2 regions of the Emticicia soli genome follow, and region 2 is predicted to be linked to the other one. Evidence: riboswitches for the same ligand, from Rfam matches in the RefSeq annotation. Region 2 holds a riboswitch; the other holds the start of a gene.

Region 1 (10,413 bases), on a different contig from region 2:
AATCTGTTGATTATTTCAGAATTTCACGGGCAATTACAAGTTTCTGTATTTCAGACGTACCTTCATAAATCTGGGTAATTTTTGCATCACGCATTAAACGTTCTACATGATACTCTTTCACGTAGCCATAGCCACCGTGTATCTGTACGGCTTCAGTTGTAGCCCACATAGCTACTTCTGAGGCAAAGAGTTTAGCCATAGCCGCTGCTTCAATAAAATCTTTCTTTTCATCTTTCAGGCGAGCTGCTTTATACACCAATAAGCGGGCAGCCTCAATTTTTGTAGCCATTTCGGCCAGTTTAAACTGAATGGCCTGATGCTCACTTATGGTTTTACCAAAAGCCTTACGTTCTTTCGAGTACTTTAACGCTAGCTCATACGCTCCGGCTGCTATACCCAAAGCCTGGGCTGCTATGCCAATTCGGCCACCGTTAAGGGTAGTCATGGCAAATTTAAAACCGAAGCCATCTTCACCAATTCTGTTTTCTTTAGGTACTTTTACATCGGTAAACATCAATGAGTGCGTATCTGACGAGCGAATACCCATTTTATCTTCTTTCTTTCCAACCTCAAAACCATCCCATCCTTTTTCTACAATCAAGCAATTAATGCCTTTGTGCTTCAATTCAACATTAGTTTGCGCAATTACCAGCGAAACCGAAGAAGTACCTCCGTTGGTTATCCAGTTTTTTGTACCATTCAACAAATAGTGGTCTCCTTTATCAATAGCAGTAGTGCGTTGAGAAGTTGCATCAGAGCCCGCTTCAGGTTCTGATAAGCAAAACGAACCTATTATTTCGCCACTTGCCAAACGTGTAAGATATTTTTGTTTCTGCTCTTCTGTTCCAAAACTTTCTAATCCCCAACAAACCAATGAGTTATTAACCGACATCACCACCGATGCCGAAGCATCAACCTTAGAGATTTCTTCCATTGCCAGTACATAAGAAATGGTATCCATGCCACCGCCGCCATACTCAGGCGACACCATCATACCAAAAAAACCCAACTCACCCATTTTTTTTACTTGCTCATGCGGGAATTTTGAATGTGTATCACGTTCTATCGCGGTAGGTAGTAGTTCGGTTTGTGCAAATTCACGAGCGGCTTCCTGTACAGCCAGGTGCTCTTCAGTCAGATTAAAATTAATACCTTCTATTGATGAAACTGCCATAAGCTTATAGTATTTGATTGATAGTATGTGTTAGCATATAAAAAACTAGCTAGAAAAAGATAGTTTCAAACAAATATAAATAGAAACAAAATAGTATGCAAGCATACTATAATGAAGATAAAGAAGAAATATATCAGTTGATGAATTTTGTTGTTGTGCTTAGTATATGTTTTGGGGGCCTGATAAGCCTATAAATCTTTCAGAATATTCTTCAATACTGCTTGCGCCGACCACTCTCTGTTAGCAGCCTGCTGGATTACCACCGACTGATTATCGAGCACCTCGTCGGTTACTTTCAGGTTTCTACGCACAGGGAGGCAGTGCATAAACAAACCATTGTTGGTTAAATCCATTTTTTCTTTGGTAATCATCCACGATGGGTCTTGTGTTAACACTTGCCCATAATGTGTGTACGACGACCAGTTTTTACCATACACAAAGTCGGCACCTGCCAGTGCTTCGTTCTGGTCATATATTACTTTGGCATTGCCTACAAATTCAGGTGCTAGTTCGTAGCCTTGCGGGTGTGTAATCACAAACTCATAGTCTGTCATATTAACCCACTCACAAAATGAGTTAGCTACCGCCTGTGGCAAGGGTTTAAAATGCGGTAGCCAGGTTAGCACAACTTTGGGGCGTGCTACTTTTTTACACTCTTCTATTGTGATTAAATCGGCTAAAGACTGACAAGGATGGCGAGTGGCCGACTCGAGATTTACGATTGGCACACCTGCATATTGTCTAAATTTCTCCATCACAAGTTCACGGTAATCGGCCTCACGGTTTTGTAAACCAGCAAAGGCTCTTACGGCAATTATATCGCAATAGCTGCCTATTACAGCAGCCGCTTCTTTTACGTGTTCGGCTTTGTCTCCGTTCATTATTACCCCGTCTTCCATTTCAAGCTGCCAGCTATCTTGCCCCACGTTCATAATCATCACATTCATACCCAGATTCTCGGCTGCTTTTTGTGTACTCAGGCGGGTTCTTAAACTCTGGTTAAAGAATATTAAACCTATGGTTTTGTTTTTTCCTAACGCTTGCTCGGCAAAAGGTGCTTGTTTCTGACGAATCCCCTCATTCACTAAATCCTGAACACTTTCAACATCTTTCAGCGAAATAAAATTTCTCATCTTTCCTTTATAAATAATCGAATAAATACAATAAATAACACTCTTTTACACGGGTAGGGTAATAAACCCTAATGCCTTGTTTCAGACACAAAATCAATAAAATTCCCTGGTTATTCTTTCACAAAAGTATAGGTCAGGAAATTTGCCACAAATATGGCTATTTGAAAAATAATAACAAGACCCTATTGATTTAATTTTTTAGTAAGCCAAAATAAAGGATAACTCACAACCAGAAAGATTAGCGCATAACCACTACTCTGAATATCCTGATAAACAGCACCAATCAGAAACAAAAGCGAGATAACTATCAGTAAATACGGAATAAACGGATAACCCGCCACCTTATATGGCCTTGGTAATTCGGGCTCTTTTTTGCGTAGCATAATAAGGCTGGCAAAGCCTGCTATATAACACAATACAAAAAAGAAAACGGCAATGTCGGATAGTTTTTCGCAGGTTTCTTTTCCGCTCAGAATCAATAAAATAGAACAGATGCCAGTGAGTGGCATAGCTATGGCGGGGGTACCGCCACTATTCACTTTCTGGGCTGCTTTAAAGAATAGCCCATCACGACTCATTGAATATATTACTCTTGGCGAAAACATAATCTGTGCATTGAGCATACCAAAAATAGACAACGTCAGAAAAAGCGTAACTACCTTGGCAGACTTTTCGCCAAAAATCAATTTAATGGCATCAGACGCCGCCAGTTTTGAGTTAGCCAACTCGTCCATCGGCATAATGTATAAGATAGCCAGATTAACCAACAAATAAATAGCAATCACAACCAGTACTCCACTTATCATTGATTTAGGCAGATTCTTGGCAGGGTCGGTGGTTTCTTCTGAAAAGTAGGCGGCTGTATGCCAGCCATCGAACGTATAAAATACCGATTGAAGCGATACTATCAGGCTTGTCAACAAAGCAGGGCCTGCTACTTTTTGAGTAGTAGCCACCAAAGCTTCACTTTTTACCTCACCTCCGTAAACAAAACAGGCAATTACAAAGGCAAATAAGCCAATAGCCTTTAAAAACGAAATAATCTCCTGCGAACGCCCCGCTGATTTAGTGCCTAACCAGTGAAAACCCATTAGCAAAATAAGAATACCAATAGCCATGTATCTGATTATTGGCTCAACTTCGGGCATCATTAAGGCAACAAACTCACTCATGGTATACGCACCAAAACCAAGGGCTGCCACTGTGCCTAGCCAACTTGTAATGCCTGTAACAAAACCTACGTAATCACCAAAGGCACGGCGGGCATATACATACCATGCACCGGCTTTAGGTACAGAAACGCCCAACTCAATAGCACACAAAACCCCTAAAAAAGCATAGATACTCACCAAAACCCAAACCAACATAATAAGTGTAGGGTCGCCCAGATTAGCAGCAATAGGACCGGGTTTACGCAAAATACCCGTACCGATTGTTCCGCCAACTGTTACTGCAATACCAAAACCAACACCAAGAAGTTTGAGAAGTTCACCTTTGTTTTTTTCAGAAGCCATACTTTCGTTTTATTAATTTTAACGAATATAGCAATTAATCAGATAAATAGAAGAAAAGCAAGATTTTGCTTTTCAAAAAGAAGCAAATATCAAACAATAGGTTAGCACGTAAGTCGCTCAATGTCAACTATTTACAAATACAGAAATTTAATTAAAAACGTAGAAAAAAGTTTGTTTATTTTGATATAGCCCAAAAAAATATTTTGGCTGAAAACACAGAGTTTTAAGGGGTAAAATAAAGCAAGCCCTATTTTACCCCTATTAACATTACAATTTTACACGCACAGCCAGCAAGAAGTTTGTGCCAGCTTGTGGGTAATAAAAGTTTTCGGTAACTACTTGTTGGCCATATATATAGCTATATGTATAGCCATTGGCTTCATACAAATGGTTAAGGATATTATTAGCTAATAAGCTGAAAGTAATCTCTTTTACGATTTTCGGATTAATTGTATAGTTTGCACGTAAATCGTTCACAAAAAAGGCATTCAGCTTCCGGTTTTCGTCCGAAGTATTGTCCATATACTGTTTACCAACATACTTAGGCAACCAGGCAAACTCAAGATTTTTCAAGGGCGAATAAGACAACTGCCCGCCCGCTATCACATTCGGCGAAAACGAAATATCTGTTTTAGCAAACTGATTTACTCTATCGGCATCGCCATCATAATTCACAATGGTTTCGCTAAAGTTTCTGATTTTATTCTGGCTGAATGTAGCGTTGGCATTCAAGCGCCATTGTGATGCAAATTTCCAGTTGGCAACCAATTCAATACCAGCCCGGTAGCTTTTCGGTACATTTACACGAATCGCCTCTCCTACCCCATTTACCTGTCCGGTAAGTACCAATTGATTTCTATAGTTCATGTAATAGAAGTTCGCATCAAAACTCAATGTCTGATTTGCCCAACGATACCCCGCTTCTAAATCTTCCAAATGTTCAGGTTTTGGAACTTTTACATTATCTATAAAATCGGTGCGGTTAGGCTCTTTATTCCCAACTGCATAAGAAGCATAGAACGAAGCCTGATTGCTTAGCTGATAATTCAAACCCAGCTTAGGGTTAACAAACTGGAACGAAGTCTGGCGGGTAATATCCTGCAATTTATCTGCAATGCCATTCATATCGTAAGATACCGTACGGTATTGCACATCACCAAACAGATTGAACTTATCAGTTACTTGATAGAATGCCTTTGCAAAAATATTAAAGTCGGTTTTGATAGAACGGCTCTCATACCAACGATAATCGTTAGAAGGAGTCAAAGCAAATTTCGTCCAGATTACCTCGCCATAGTGGTCGCCATCATATTTGTTCCATGCACCGCCAATATTGGCTGATAGCTTTTTATTGCTCTGATAATCGAACGAATAAGTAATGCCATAAAAGTGGTTATCGAGCCATTTTCTGCGTACCAAATCAGAATGTGTAATGGTATCGCCACCTATGGCCGAAACGGGCAATTTATAGTTGGCTAATTCGTCCATTTCTCTGAATTGCTCATAATATCCCTTTCCTCTTGTATAATGCAACGTCGGATTAAACGTCCATTTTTCGCTTAGTTTAAAAGAAGAAATCAACTGATAGTTATCTTGCTGATAGTTGTCTACCTGGTTAGGGTATGTGTAAGGGTTAAAAGTTCTGTTGCTCTTCAACAATCTTTCCGGTACGCCTTCCCAAGCCTGATAGGTAACTTCTTTACCCGAAAAAACATTGAGCCTTACAAAATTGCTTTTGTTGTAATAGCCTGCCGATACATAAAACGATTTCAGGTCTGAACTTGCTCTGTCAATATATCCGTCCGACGATAGTTTCGATAAACGGGCATCAACCACAAAATGGTTATTCAGCAAACCTGTACTTGCCATAATATTGGCTTTCATGGTATTGAAAGAGCCATACGTAAAGTTGGTTTCGCCAAAAGCCTCACGCTCATAACCCAAAGTACTAATATTAAGACTAGCCCCAAAAGCACCTGCGCCATTAGTTGATGTTCCGACCCCTCGTTGCACCTGAATACTTTGCACACTAGAGGCGAAATCGGGCATGTTTACCCAGAATGTCCCCTGCGACTCAGAGTCATTATAAGGCACCCCATTAAGCGTTACATTGATACGGGTAGGGTCTGAACCACGAATACGGATACCCGTGTAGCCAACGCCGGCGCCGGCATCAGAGCTCACCACAACCGAAGGTAATTGATTCAATAGAAACGGTAAATCTTGCCCAAGATTTTGTTTTTTGATGTCTCGCTTATAGACGTTTGTAAAAGCCATACCAGTTTTTTCGTTAGCACGGGTCGACTTCACAACAACTTCATTCAACTCACTGATTCTGGCAGAATCTTCCTGAGCAAAGGCAATTGAAACAAAAAAAAGTAAGAAGGCAGTAGTAGAAAAGGTTTTTCTAAGCGTTTTTGGTACGCTGGTTAAAAGAATACATAAAACATTCTTTGTTAATTTTTTCATTGAATTACGAAAATTTTAACAAGGCAAAGGAGTAAAATCTTGTGAGCTTTTGGCTCTTAGTGAAACAAAATTTTAAATGGAATTTGTAAACAGTCTTATAGCTGCGCACACTATAAAACTATTCTCTCTCCCTTCGACAGAATTACCTGTATCAGGTTCGATGGGTATAATCTCAGCCCGTTATATTAAGGCACCCCTTTTGAGATAAGTTTTGCAAAGAAAACGTTTTTTCACGAAAACTTGTTTATATTAGTGATAAGAAATTTATAGCATCTCGAAACGTTGTTAATTCTACCCAAATAGCAAACAATTTAGTGTGGTATAGATTTTGTGATTGTATTATTAAAATATAGGAGAGATTATGACTCAATTTATGGTGGAATTTGATTTGCCAGTGCCTTTCCCAGAAGGTTTCATTGCCAAAATTCCTTATCAACGAATTGCTGTAAATCAATTGTTAGAAGAAGGAAAGCTTAATTCATATGCGCTGTCGGCCGATAGAAGCAAACTCTGGTGCATTGTGAACGCCCAAGACGAACTTGAAGTAATGGATATTATTGCCGAATTTCCATTAATAGACTATATGCACCCAACCATTACAGAACTCATGTTTATGAACTCTGTGGTGATGAAAGTGCCTACGTTTTCATTGAACTAATCGATGCGTGGTCTGTTGAAGACCACGCTTATAAATATTTCTGCTTACCAAAACCTATGCCTAATTTTCTTGTTGTCAAAGATTTAGAATTACCTGCCGAATACTCAATCATCGAACTAGATGGCCATAAAACGCTTACGATGCGAGGCTTTTATGAAGAAATCGGCGATGCACTCGCTTTTCCTGAAGAGTTTGGTTTTACAATCGAATCGCTTGATGAAATGTTAAGCAATTTATCGTGGCTGGAAGACGAAAAAATAGTAGTGTATATTTCGCCTTCCGAACATTTTATAGAAAAGGAACGGAACCCTGAAAAAATAGGCACATTACTTAATCTACTTGATGCCATTTGTGAAGACTGGCGCTGGGAAGATAGCGAAGACCTACCTAAAAAAGAGCTAATCTTTGCGTTTTCAGATAGTGCTCGTGTAAGAGGGCTACTCGACAAACAGGAAATAAGCTACCGAACAAGCACCAAATGAATTTTACGCTGAGAAGATGGCAGTCGGGCGATGAAAAATCATTGGCTGAAAATGCCAACAATTATAAAATCTGGAAAAACCTGAAAGATGTTTTCCCTCACCCTTATACCATTACAGATGCGTATGAGTGGGTAAAAATTGCCGCAGATTCGGCAGAAAACTTTGCCATAGAGGTTGATGCTAAAGCCGTTGGAGGCATAGGTATTATGCTCAAAGACGATATTTATCAGAAAAACGCCGAGATAGGCTACTGGCTCGGCGAAGCCTACTGGGGTAATAAGATTATCTCTACTGCTATTACCGAAGTAGTGCAATATACCTTTGCGTATTATAAAATTCACCGCATTTATGCCGGAGTTTTTGAGTACAACCTACCATCAATGAAAGCGCTTGAAAAAGCAGGTTTTGAAAAAGAGGCTGTTCTGAAAAAATCTTTGGTAAAAGAAGGCAACCTCTACGACGAGCACATTTATGCCAAATACCGTGAAGTTGTTTAGGATTTTAATTTCAGTTTAAAAATAGTGGTATTTTGAGCGAGACAAGTCAAATGATGAAGCCCCGAATGGAATTCCATAGCAGAGCTATGGTTGAAATTATTTGACGAAGGCGTAGCTAAAATAACGCATTTTTAAACGAAAGAAATAATCCTAAACAACTTCAGTATATAAATTATAAGCCCTCTATTTTTATATGCTTGGTTTCAAGGTATTCAAAAACTGCATTTCTTGATAACTCTACGCCATAGCCTGAGTCTTTCCAACCTGCATAAGGTGCATAGTTGGTATTTACAGCACCATTGTTAATACATACTGTTCCGGCTTCCAATTGCTCGCCTAATAACATACTTGTTTTAAAATCTTTGGTAAATGCATAAGCAACCAAACCATAATTGGTATTATTGGCTTTTGTGATGGCTTCATTGAGCGTCTCGAAAGTTTCTACAGGCACAATACAGCCAAAGGTTTCTTCTTGCATTACTTTCATTGAATCATTACAGTTATCTAAGATAGTAGGCAGAAAATAAAAGCCTTTTTCGTACTGTTCCCCCTCTGGTGCTCTGCCACCTGTTACAAGTGAAGCGCCTTTACCTATGGCATCTTCTACGTGTAGCCTTGATGTTGCTACGCCATCAGCCGTTGCCATTGGGCCTAAATCTACAGCGCCATCGCTTATGCCATCGCCAATTGTTAATTTTTCTGCCTGTTTTTTTAATTCGGCTACAAACTCCTGATGTTTGGATGTATGCACATACACCCGATTGACACTACTGCACGACTGCCCCATGTTTCTGAATCCTTTGTAAGCAACTATAGCAGCAGCATTTTTTATATCGGCATCTTCGCAAACAATAGCCGGGCATTGGCCGCCAAGTTCTAAAGAAATTTTCTTTAGGTATGGGGCTACGGTTTGCATGAGTTTTCTTCCTGTTCCGGTTGAGCCTGTCATGGCTACTTTTTTTACTACTGGATGTTTCACCAGACTATCACCAACCACAGCGCCTTGGCCTGTAAGCACACTAATCACCTTAGCAGGAACACCACCATCGACCAAAGCCATACAAAACGCCATAGGCGATAGCGGTGTAACAGTAGTAGGTTTTACTACTACCGAACAACCAACAGTCAAAGCTGGCCCGAGTTTCCACGATAACAATGAGACAGGATAATTCCAGGGGGTAATCAAGGCACAAACGCCTACCGGATAGTATTTCACCATCGAAAAAAGCCCTGTTTTCTCGGTCTGATTCACATAGCCTTCTACCCGCACACCCTCGGCAGCAAAATAATCAAGCGTATCGCACGAGCCTATAATTTCAGATTTCGATTGATTGAAAGGCTTGCCTTGCTCCATAGCCATAAGCATACCAATGCGGTCGGCTTGGGTACGCACGTAAGCTGTCGCTTTTTTTATGATACTCTCTCGTTGATAAGCCGTCAACTTTGACCATTCTTTAAACCCTTCCTGAGCCGTTTCTACTGCCAGATTCACATCTTCTTGTGTTGCACGGGCAATGGTAGCGATAAGCTCACCATTAGCCGGAGAATAAATACTAATACTAGATTCATCAGCAGCAGGCAGTGGCTTTCCATCAATAAAAAGTCCCCAGTTACGTCCCTTTATTTCGGCTATCAATTCGGTGTTCATAAAATCTTAAAGATTAGGTTTAATACTTACTTTCAGTGCCTCGCCCGATTCCATCAAAGTAAATGCCTCGGTGATTCTGTCTAGTGGTAGTATATGGGTAACTATTTTATCTGACGGAAAATTCTTTTTTTGTACCAAAGCCGTAGCAGCCTGAAAATCACTCATTTTTTCAGAATAAGAACCGCTGATGCGTAATTCTTTATAATGCAGATGGTTGGTATTTAACGTGGCAAACGGATTCGTTTTTGGCAAACCGCCAAAATACTCAACCCGTCCGGCTTTTCCGGCTATTTCCAGGGCATCGGCTTGTGCCTGTGCAACACTTACGGCCACTATTACTACATCGTAGCCTAATCCTTCGGTAAGTTCAAGTGCTTGCTCTAAGTGGCTATTCTCTTTATCTACCTTTATTACATTGTCAATATCAAACTGGGCAGCCTTTTCCAAGCGGGTTTGCATCACATCATACATATCTACCTGCTGCGCTCCCTGAAAACGAGAAACAAGGGCGTGCATTACGCCAATAGGCCCTGCACCAATAATGGCTACTTTATCTTTTAAACCAATTTCCAGTCGTCCTCGGCCATGTGCATTTATTACACAACCCAAAGGCTCGGCAAGGCTCAGGTATTCTGAGGGCATTTCTTCATTTACCTTAAATAACTGCCTGCGGCGAACAGCTTTTGCAGGCACTTTCATGTAGGGAGCAAAAGCACCATCAAGATGATACGACATTGTGGTACGGCTCTGGCATAAATTCTCACGCCCTGCTTTACAATAGCGACACTCCCCGCACGACAGCACAATGTACATCAATACCCTATCACCTACTTTTATA
Region 2 (10,413 bases):
ATGGGAAAAAGGACCAGATAACAAAATTTTCTTGCGTTCTATCTCTATTATTATGACCAGTGCTGATAGCACTAAGCCCATTTTTCAGGCTGTAAGAAACTCAAGCGCCGACCCTATCATTGGTGCGTTTGACATCAAAGCTTTGAAAAAAGATACACTTTCGGTTATTGATGTAACTGATTATTTCAAAGGCGACAACCAAGTGTTTTCACTTGACCCTATCTCAAAACAATTGTATAAGATAACCGCCTTACAAGCCGACCGTTCGTATATTCAACATATCCGTTCGTATCCTATCAATACTGAGATCCGTACGGTGAAAACTTTCGGTGTGGTACCTCCAACGGTTTCGTTGATGCCAATTCCGCAAATCGGGCAGTATTTCCCTGCTTCGCGTGATGCAGGTGTTATTACAATGGAATTTAACACTTCAATGATATTGTTGCCAAAATCGCCAATGCGTAAGCGTTTCTTCGACCAACGTGTAGGTTATTTTGCAAGCCAATACTCTGTATTTGGTGAAGAATCTCAGAAATCTGACCAGGAGGTATTTGCTGTAAGATGGAGACTTGAGCCAAAAAGCAAAGAAGATGCTGAGCGCCAGAAACGTGGTGAAGCTATTGAGCCTAAAAAACCAATCATTTACTACATTGACCCTGCAACGCCTAAAAAATGGCAGAAATACCTGAAAGCAGGTGTTGATGATTGGCAAGTAGCTTTCGAGAAAGCAGGTTGGAAAAACGCTATCCGTGGCGAGTACCTTGACGAAAAAGATAGCCTTAGCCTTGAAGATGCACGTTTCTCTGCTATCCGTTATTTTGCGGCTGATATTCAGAATGCTTACGGACCAAACGTAAACGACCCACGCAGTGGTGAGATTCTTGAAAGCCACATTGGCTGGTACCACAACGTAATGCGTTTGCTACGTAACTGGTATTTGATTCAGACAGCGGCGGTTGACCCTCGTTCAAGAAACAAAAATTTCAGCGATGAGCTAATGGGTGAGTTGATTCGTTTCGTATCGTCACACGAGGTTGGCCATACAATTGGTTTACGCCACAACATGGGTGCAAGCTCGGCTACTCCGGTTGAAAAACTACGTGATAAAAACTGGATTGCACAAAACGGACATACATCGTCTATCATGGACTACGCGCGTTTCAACTACGTAGCACAGCCGGAAGATGGTATTACTGATTTCTTCCCACGTATTGGTGATTATGACATCTGGGCTATCAAATGGGGTTATTCATACTTCCCTGAGGCTAAAGACGCCAAAGAAGAGAAGAAAACTTTGAACGAATGGACAAAAGAGGCTTATAAAGACCCACGTAAACGTTTCGGTACTGAAATCAGTCCTTATGACCCACGTTACCAGACAGAAGATCTTAGCGATAACGCCATGAAGGCTTCTGACTACGGTATCAAAAACTTGCAAAGAATTTTACCAAACCTTACAGAGTGGAGCAAAGAAGACGGTGAGTTCTACAAAGAATTAGCCGAGCTTTATGGCAACGTAGTAAGCCAATACCGTCGTTATGTGGGTCACGTAACCAAAAACGTTGGTGGTGTCTTCGATGACCCTAAGACTTACGACATGGAAGGCAGTGTGTTTACGGCGGTTCCAAAAGCTACGCAAAAAGAAGCGGTTGCTTTCTTGAACCGTCAGGTTTTTGCAACACCAACATGGTTGATTGACCCTAACGTATTGAATAAAATCAATATCGAAACTGGTGTTGAGGCTATAAAATCGATTCAGGAGGCAACGTTGAATAGCTTATTGCTAGGCGACCGTGCTGTAAGATTGATGGAAACAAGTGCTACCAACCCTGCTAACTACAACCTTGATGATTTGATGACTGACCTACGTGGTGGTATATGGGCAGAGTTGAAAAGCCGTAAGCCGATAGATATTTATCGTCGTAATCTTCAAAAAGTGTATGCAGAGAAAGTAATTACTTTGTTGACACCAACAACTACAACTGTGTTATCGATTCCTCCGGGAGTAACTTACGGATACGATATTCGTACGGTTGATTTGAAGAAAACAGATTTACCTTCGATTGCAAGAGCGCAATTGGAATCGTTGAAAACTGAAATTAAAGCTGCATTGCCTTTAACAACAGATAAAATGAGCAAATACCACTTACAAGACGTTTTAAAACGCATTGAAAAAGGCTTAGACCCTAAATAATTGGTGGTTTGTAATATAAATAAAAAGCGGAAAGGGTTGCCTTTCCGCTTTGAGACTGTAAAAAAAACTGTGTCAAGGTAAAAATTAGCTAAAATGTTAATTTTTACCTTGACACAGTTTTTTTTATAGAACAGAAAGAAAAATTTGATTTTGAAGAATTCAAAAAGTAAGCAATAGCAGGAATATATGCTGGTAAGCCTTTTAGTGGCGAGAAGTTGTAAAATCCTTGGCACAGTTCAGTTTACACTCCCCTAATGACAATATTATACAATTCAATTTGTCCATTAAATACCAGACTCAATACCTTCCATAATACTTCCCCAAAAATAACTTTTTGAAAGACTTGAGTAATCTAAAGTATCCTTATCAAGATTTAATAATTTTTCAGAAAAATAGTTGGCATACTTTTGCTTATCTTTATAATAGCTCCCTAATTTTTCTTTCCATAATATTTCCGTTAAGAAAAACTCATACTCGTAAATGCATTCTAGCATTATTCTTACATTTTTATTTGTAAATAGGATTTTATATGTTCTATTATTTAGTTACTTGTTAGATTTTCTATAAAACCTGCATCCTCTTATTAATTACCGAATTTGGTGTATAAAAGATTTTTGCAGACAAACTATCAAAATAATCTTATAACCAAACCATAAAGCTAATCTCTATATCAATCTCCACCCCAAACCACCAAAATTTGACATTCTCATATTTCTTTCTAACTTTGCCTCTGGCTTTAGGGGTATTCTGAAAAGAATTGAGAGAGTCCCTTTGAACCTGATACGGTTGATACCGACGTAGGGAAAAGCGAATAAAATATAGCTTTACATAAGCGTATCTTATCCTCTTTTATTTCAAAGCAATCTTCTACAGCCATTGTATTTTAAAACAAATCGCAATGGAAAAAAATCTTTGGAAACACATCGAAACTGTCCGCACGCAATCTCCGCTTGTGCACAACATTACTAATTTTGTCGTGATGAACAATACTGCCAATGCCTTACTGGCTGTGGGAGCATCGCCTATTATGGCTCATGCACACCCTGAGGTGCAAGACATGGTAAGCATCTGCCAAGCTTTGGTAATCAACATCGGCACACTTAACGATTACTGGGTGCGCTCAATGTTATTGGCTGCCGAAAAAGCCAATCAGCTTGGCAAACCCTGGGTGCTCGACCCCGTTGGTGCAGGCGCAACCAATTACCGCAACCATACGCTCAGTGCATTACTCAGCTATAAGCCTACGGTTATCAGAGGCAATGCTTCCGAAATACTGGCTTTGGCCAAAGCCAACACTACCCCAACCAAGGGGGTTGACAGTACCGCCGAAAGCAGCGAGGCTATTGAAGCCGCCAAGTTGATTGCTGAAAAATACGATACGCTGGTGTGTATTTCGGGCAAGACAGATATTATTGTTGGCAAAGGCGCAATTATCAGTTTAGACAATGGCGATGCCCTTATGACCAAGGTTACAGGGCTTGGTTGTTCTGCAACGGCTGTTATCGGGGCTTTTATAGCTGCCATCGACAACAAACTGGAGGCACTTACTGCTGCTACAGCCTTATTTAGTATTTGCGGACAGCTGGCTGCCAAACAAAGCGCCGGGCCGGGGAGTTTACAAGTAAACCTCCTCGACAAGCTGCACAATATCAGCGAAGAGGAGTTTTGGCAAACACTCAAAATAGCATAGCGTATGGCAAACCACACAATGTTCCCGTATAAGTTATATCTCGTTATTTCAGCCGAAGCCTGTAAGGGTCGGAATTATCTGCAAGTAGCCGAACAAGCCATTGCGGGTGGCGTTGAGATTATTCAGCTTCGTGAAAAGACACTCGATACTGAAACATTTACCGAAAGGGCGCTCCGCCTGAAAGAAATTACAGAACGCTACAATGTGCCCCTAATCATCAACGATAACGTGGCTGTCGCCAATGCAGTAGATGCCTTCGGGATACACGTGGGCAATAGTGATATGCCTCCAACAGAGATTCGGACAAAATGGGGTAACCAACTTCAGATTGGCTATTCTATTGAGTATCTGAGCCAATTAGATACAGCCGAAACAGCAACTGCTGACCATCTGGGTATTAGTCCGATTTTTTCGACAGCTACTAAGACCGATACCGTAACTGAATGGGGGCTTGAGGGTCTGCAAAAAATCAGAAGCCTGACAGACAAACCACTAATTGCCATTGGTAATGTAAACAAAAGCAATGCAGCAGCCATTATTCAAGCCGGAGCGGACTGTATAGCGGTGGTATCGGCCATCTGCGCAGCCGATAATCCCGAGAAGGCAGCTTATGAATTGCGCAGGTGTTTACTTTAAACACATTTTAGAAACCTCTTTTTACGATGAATAAAAAATACACCTATCCATCGGCGCTTACAATTGCCGGATTCGATGGAAGTGGCGGAGCCGGTATTCAGGCCGACATTAAAACTTTTTCGGCGCTGGGTTGCTTTGCTACCTCGGTGCTTACGGCTTTACCTGTACAAAATACCCAGGGAGTGCGTAGTATCTACCCTATCCCCTATCAGGCCGTGGCCGAGCAGATAGAAACTACTCTGGACGATATTTTTCCTGATGCCATTAAAGTTGGCATGGTGCATACGGCTGAGTTGGTGGCTACTATTGTAGCAACACTCAGCAAATATCCGTCTATACCCCTTGTTTTTGACCCCGTAATGGTTGCTACCAGTGGGCACAAACTCATAGAAGATGCCACTATTGAAACCATTATTAAGCAACTATTCCCTATTGCGGCAGTTGTTACGCCTAATATGGACGAGGCTGCGATTCTGGCACAAATGCCAATCAAAACCCTTGATGATATGTATGTAGCGGGCGAAAAGATTCATTCATTGGGTTGCCAGTCGGTACTACTAAAAGGAGGACATCTCGACTTACCCCGAATCACTTCTTTATATTTCGATGGGAAAGGCGAAGTCCATTCGTTTGAATTTGAGAAATTCCCAACCAACAATACACATGGATCGGGCTGCACGCTATCGTCAGCCATTGCGGCTTATATTGCCCAAGGTAAAAGCCTGTTTGAAGCAGTTTCGCTCGGACAAACCTATGTGCATCAGGCCATTAAACACGGTGCCGATGTGGCTATCGGCAAGGGAAATGGCCCATTAAATCACTTCTTCAACCCTCAAAAACTGATTAAAAATGAAATGGTCTGAACAAGCATGGCTGAGCATTGAGCCAATTTATGAGTCTATTCTGCAAATGCCTTTTATTCAGGAACTGATAGACGGTACGCTTCCGCTCGAAAAATTTCAGTACTATCTGATGCAGGATTCTATCTACCTTGAGCATTTTGGTAGGTCATTGGCTATTGTAGGTGCTCGTGCACAAAACATACCAGATATGCTGGCATTTTTTCGCTTTGCCGAAACTACAATCATTGTAGAAAACGCCTTGCATGAATCTTATTTTAAAGATTTTGCTATTGTCGATAAGGATACTATTCAACCTGCTTGCCATCATTATGCGCATTTTTTACGTAGTACTGCGGCTTTAGAGGCTGTTGAGGTTGGTATGGCGGCAGTCTTGCCTTGCTTCTGGATTTACAAAGCCGTTGGCGATTATATCTATCAACACCAACAAACGGGTAATAATCCCTACCAAAAATGGATTGACACTTATGCAGGTGAAGAATTCGGCATTGCCGTAAGGTCGGCTATAAGTATTTGTGATGCTAACGCTGCACAAGCCACCACAGTCACACAAGCTCAAATGACAGAAGCATTTATAGCTTCGTCTAAACTAGAATACGATTTCTGGGAAGCAGCTTATATTAATCGTCGGTGGAAATGATTTTTTAATTGTCGAACTTCGATTGCGGATTGTCGAATTTGCCGCGCCACGCCTATTTCTTGTTCGTAACAGGGCGTGGCACGGGTAGTACAGTAGATAGCTGTAATAGTGCCCACTTTTTATTGTGAAACATTGTGTTTTTGTGAACATTGTGGCAATAAAAACTAGCCTCAATTCTTTACCGTTTCAGGATAATTCATTTGAAAAATACCCGTGCCATGCACTTTTACTTTCGAGTATGGGCATAACACGGGTTGGGCAACTATCTTACTTCCTGCTCTTCAGCTACTATTACCTTCATGTGCTCACGGGCAAGTTCTCGAATAGAATCAAAGCGATCATACACCCAAACTGCCTTCGATTTTATACCCGATGCACGGGCAATGGTATAAGAGGCTAGGCTTAGTTCGCCTACGCCGTTAATAAGTTCTATAATGTTTGCCAATTTGGTATCAATAATTGCTCCAACAACACAAGTTACGGCGGGTATGTTCTTAGTCAGTTGCTCGTTTAATACCTTAAACAACTGTTCATTAGCATGTGGTCGGTGATACAAATACAACAACGCAATAATGATTTGCTCTGCCGAATCAGAATGAAGATACGAACTCAATGAATCATATTCAAAAGAAATTTGAAAAGATTCAAAACTGAGCGTTTCCTCTTTCAGTTTGCCTGGAATTACCAAGTTATCAAGTGCGTTCTGGCAATAGTGCTTAATTATCTCTTTAGGATGGTTAAGACCGTTTATCAATACTGGTAATACTCTATCAAGTGGGTATTGTCTGTAGTTTTCAAGAAATTTATCAATGCACATATAAGCAACTACCTCTAATTCAGGGTCAATTATATAGCACAGAAATAAATCTAATACAGCCTTTGGGCTGTGCCCTCCTAAAGCAATATTTAGCAAGGCATGTTCTTTTTCTTTAGCAGTTCCGTTTTTTAAAACTTCCATGAGTTCAATATTATTCTCAAACTCATCAGGAAACTTAATAATGTAAGGGTTAATCATAAAAATGTGAGGGTGTTTTATTTCAGTGTCGCAAAACTCTAATCATCGCAAGGTCGTCGGCCGGTTTTAAGTCATGGTTAAGTGCCAGGTCCTTTAATTGCCAACTCAACATTGTACTATTTTGTTTTTGGGTTTTATCAAACAGCATAAAATTAATCGGATTTATTTCATCTGCCCGACTATCTTTTCTCATAGGTATAAACGTAAAAATCCCGTCAGTTGCTATAATTAGGTCGTTTATTTCATAAAATAATATTTTCTGCGTTTGGGAATTATACCATTCTTCAAAATCTTTATGAAGATGATACCCTAGATAATCGGGTGTATTATCTTGGTCGAATTCTGTTACTTGACCATTGATAGAAACCAGACCATCGCCAATGGCTAATACAACCCCTTCATTGGCTTTTTTATCTATGAGCATAATAATCAATGTTGTAAGAAGCTCGTCTTTTTCCAACATTAATTGATTCTTAACCAAAGCTAGTTCTTTGAATAAGTCTGCTAATATAGTTTTCAGATAACTCTCAGGTGAAATATAAGACTCTTCTTCATAAAAAGCCTTGTAAGATATTTCCTTACTTATTTTCCTCAATAATTTCCCAACAAGTGTTGACGCGAAATAACTATCGGTAGCCATTGTACAACCATCCATCACAGCACATAGAACTTTATCGTTGCCAATTTCACCAACAAAATAATAGTCTTCGCAATAATTCAGGTGGTGCTCCCCTTTTTGTAGTGTTGTGTATATTTTCATTTTTCGGTACTACAAAAATATACAAAAGATTTTATAAATTGGTATTAATTCTAAAAGTGTTGTTCAATTTTGTATTTCTAATAGCAGCGCCCTCCGCTGTGGGCATACTTTGAAGATACATGTTTTATAATAAAAAAGTGCCCTGTGAGGGGCACTTCATGCTTGACAAATAAAGCGAACATACAATCAGGAACATCGCTCTGTATTTTTAAATTGGCGTGCTATAAATTGCCGCCGTAATCTCTTTTGCGGTCACGGTAAACTGAGCGATAGTGAATTTCGTTGGCTTCTATTACACCTGGTCGACATATAAACTCTATCCAGACACTTGGCCCGTCTATGCGCACATAGTCGCCGCTTTGGTTAAACAAAGTACTCCCTGTGTAAGAGATATAAGTATCGTTTAACTCTTGCTCATAACTACTCAGTAATGATGCCGCCGTTACATCATCGGCGTCGAGTATCCAGGGTTTTATGGCTTCTAAAACCAATGCTTTCTGGCTGGCACTTAGCGCGCTTACGGCTATACCCGTTTTGTTTGACGGGAAATCGGTGTCTTTGCCCGGCCCTAGTAAAACATCGGTAAAAACTGTGTTAAGCTTTGCGGTATTTAGCTCTGCTGTTGAAAGCCCTGCCAATAATGCCGCCATAGCATTTTTCTCGTTGTCGAGCGGTGCATAAACTATTGAAGCCTGTGCCCATGTGCGTGGCTCAACCGCCTGATAAGAAGGCGTAGTGCTTACCACAGCCCCATTATTAAAATTAATATGTTTAGTATAATTATGGCCGCCAAATTGTAACGTCCACTTACCAGTTTCGCTTGGTGTGCCAATAAAGGCAATGCTATATTTCTTTGATGAATAATTACCGTCTGAATTAGCCGCCAGCACATCTTCGGCTAGTGTTATTTGTATAAACTCATCGTAACCTTCATCAGCAGTAGTACCTAGTGCCGCTGCAATTACTTTTTTGGCAGCTATCACCTGCATTGCGGTCATGGTACTGAACTCAAGCCCGTTCCGGGTCACATTTCCTGCCTGTACCGACCATTTGTTAAGATTTGCGCTTGTAAATGGCAATAGTATGGCTGTACGTTGCGCCGCCGACAAAGTAGTTTGAAATGTATCGATAGCTGCTAAGACCTGCCCTACTGAACCAGTTGAAGGCTTTGGCGTGGTGGTATCGGCCTGTATTGCTACCTCGATTGTACAACTTTGGCCCGCAAAATTAATCGGAAATGTAGCCTTACCGACGGCACTAGGCGTACCTGTAATAGTATAAGCAATAGTACCCTCACCATGCGATAATATCCCTGCCACAATGTGTGCCTTCAGGCCATTGATACCTGTTGAAGCAATGCTGTCAGTTGATGAATATACCATGCCGTTTCCACCAGAATAAGGAATCGTTACCCGGCCCGAAAACGCAACGCCATTTACAGGTGTAGCTGAAATGGTAGCGGTTTCGCAGTTTAAGCCCGAAATCATTGGTGTTGTAATAAGCTCTTCGGGCTTGCAACCCTGAAAAATAAATATAGGTACTAACAAAAGCCCTAGCCAATAGAATCTGCGTGATCTCATAGTGTATTCAATATATTAAAGTTGTATGGATTGTTCACTGAAAACAAATTGGTGATTAATCTCTAACGAGACTATACAACAACATTCTTAAATAGGGGATGAAAGGTAAAAAGGCGAAGCGAGTAGGTAAAATAGGGTGTTTATGTGTTATAAACGAATAAAAATATCGATTAGTTTAAAATAAGGCATTAAAAATTTAAATACAACGTTAACATTAAGTAATCATCTTTAATCAAATAGTTATTTATTATTCGTTTTTATTAAAACTAAAGTAAGTCGACAAAGTTTACATAATGACTTAAAACACAGCATAAACATTAACACAAACTATTGCAAAAACAATGAACTATCTTTTTTTATCAGTTTTATGCCTGCTAGGTTTTTATTGGCCTGATTCGGCTCAAACCGAAAACAATGTGGTGAGTATCAACATCTCGCAAATAAGAAGTAACAGCGGTGTAATCAAAGTACAGGTGTTTACAGATGAGGCAAGCTTCAAGAAATCGAAACCGTTTAAAAATATTGCTGTCAGCAAAGACCATATCAATAAAGGTAGTTTATCGGCAAGAATTCAATTGCCCAACGGCACTTATGGCATTGCAATTCTGGACGATGAGAACAACAATGGCAAAATGGACTACGGGCTGATGATTCCTAAAGAAGGTTTTGGGTTTTCAAATTATTACCTCACAGGTATGAAAAGACCCGCTTTCGATGATTTCAAGTTTTCGTTGAACAACAGTAATATATCTGTTGTAGTTAAGACACGTTATTTGTGATATGTTCTTAAAAATATCAAACTCAAAATTGTACATTTTCAACTTCTGACAACTTTTGTAAGAGGGTTTTAAACGAAAAAAAAGCAGGATAAAATCCTGCTTTTTTAAGTATGTTTTGCTGTGACTAAAAAAGTTTACAAATTTTGCGATATTTAATCTTAAAAGTCAAGTCGAAAGCCAAAAAGTTTATTTAAAATTCAATATAAGGTTTAGAAAATCACGAATTGCCACCTTTTTAGATAAAATTATTTACCAAACA

Evidence for each region. A riboswitch is a leader RNA that binds a small molecule or an ion and turns the genes downstream of it on or off. The one in region 2 is predicted to bind thiamine pyrophosphate.
Region 1: linked by a shared signal. The riboswitch ahead of WAE64_RS00325 (TonB-dependent receptor) and the one ahead of thiM (hydroxyethylthiazole kinase) in region 2 are both predicted to bind thiamine pyrophosphate.

Annotation. Positions count from the first base shown of each region.
Region 1 covers NZ_JBBEWC010000001.1:72,485-82,897, forward strand. The annotation lists gene WAE64_RS00310 (acyl-CoA dehydrogenase) at 11-1,150, opposite strand; gene WAE64_RS00315 (N-acetylornithine carbamoyltransferase) at 1,363-2,307, opposite strand; gene WAE64_RS00320 (APC family permease) at 2,490-3,821, opposite strand; gene WAE64_RS00325 (TonB-dependent receptor) at 4,089-6,290, opposite strand; TPP riboswitch at 6,401-6,498, opposite strand; gene WAE64_RS00330 (muconolactone Delta-isomerase family protein) at 6,652-6,948, shown strand; gene WAE64_RS00335 (barstar family protein) at 7,005-7,430, shown strand; gene WAE64_RS00340 (GNAT family N-acetyltransferase) at 7,427-7,927, shown strand; gene WAE64_RS00345 (aldehyde dehydrogenase family protein) at 8,100-9,575, opposite strand; gene WAE64_RS00350 (alcohol dehydrogenase catalytic domain-containing protein) at 9,582-10,413, opposite strand, start outside.
Region 2 covers NZ_JBBEWC010000005.1:319,007-329,419, reverse strand. The annotation lists gene WAE64_RS09360 (zinc-dependent metalloprotease) at 1-2,194, shown strand, start outside; gene WAE64_RS09355 (hypothetical protein) at 2,479-2,688, opposite strand; TPP riboswitch at 2,923-3,015, shown strand; gene thiM (hydroxyethylthiazole kinase) at 3,093-3,884, shown strand; gene thiE (thiamine phosphate synthase) at 3,888-4,520, shown strand; gene thiD (bifunctional hydroxymethylpyrimidine kinase/phosphomethylpyrimidine kinase) at 4,547-5,383, shown strand; gene tenA (thiaminase II) at 5,370-6,020, shown strand; gene WAE64_RS09330 (hypothetical protein) at 6,283-7,035, opposite strand; gene WAE64_RS09325 (protein phosphatase 2C domain-containing protein) at 7,058-7,795, opposite strand; gene WAE64_RS09320 (DUF3500 domain-containing protein) at 8,017-9,375, opposite strand; gene WAE64_RS09315 (DUF2141 domain-containing protein) at 9,717-10,154, shown strand.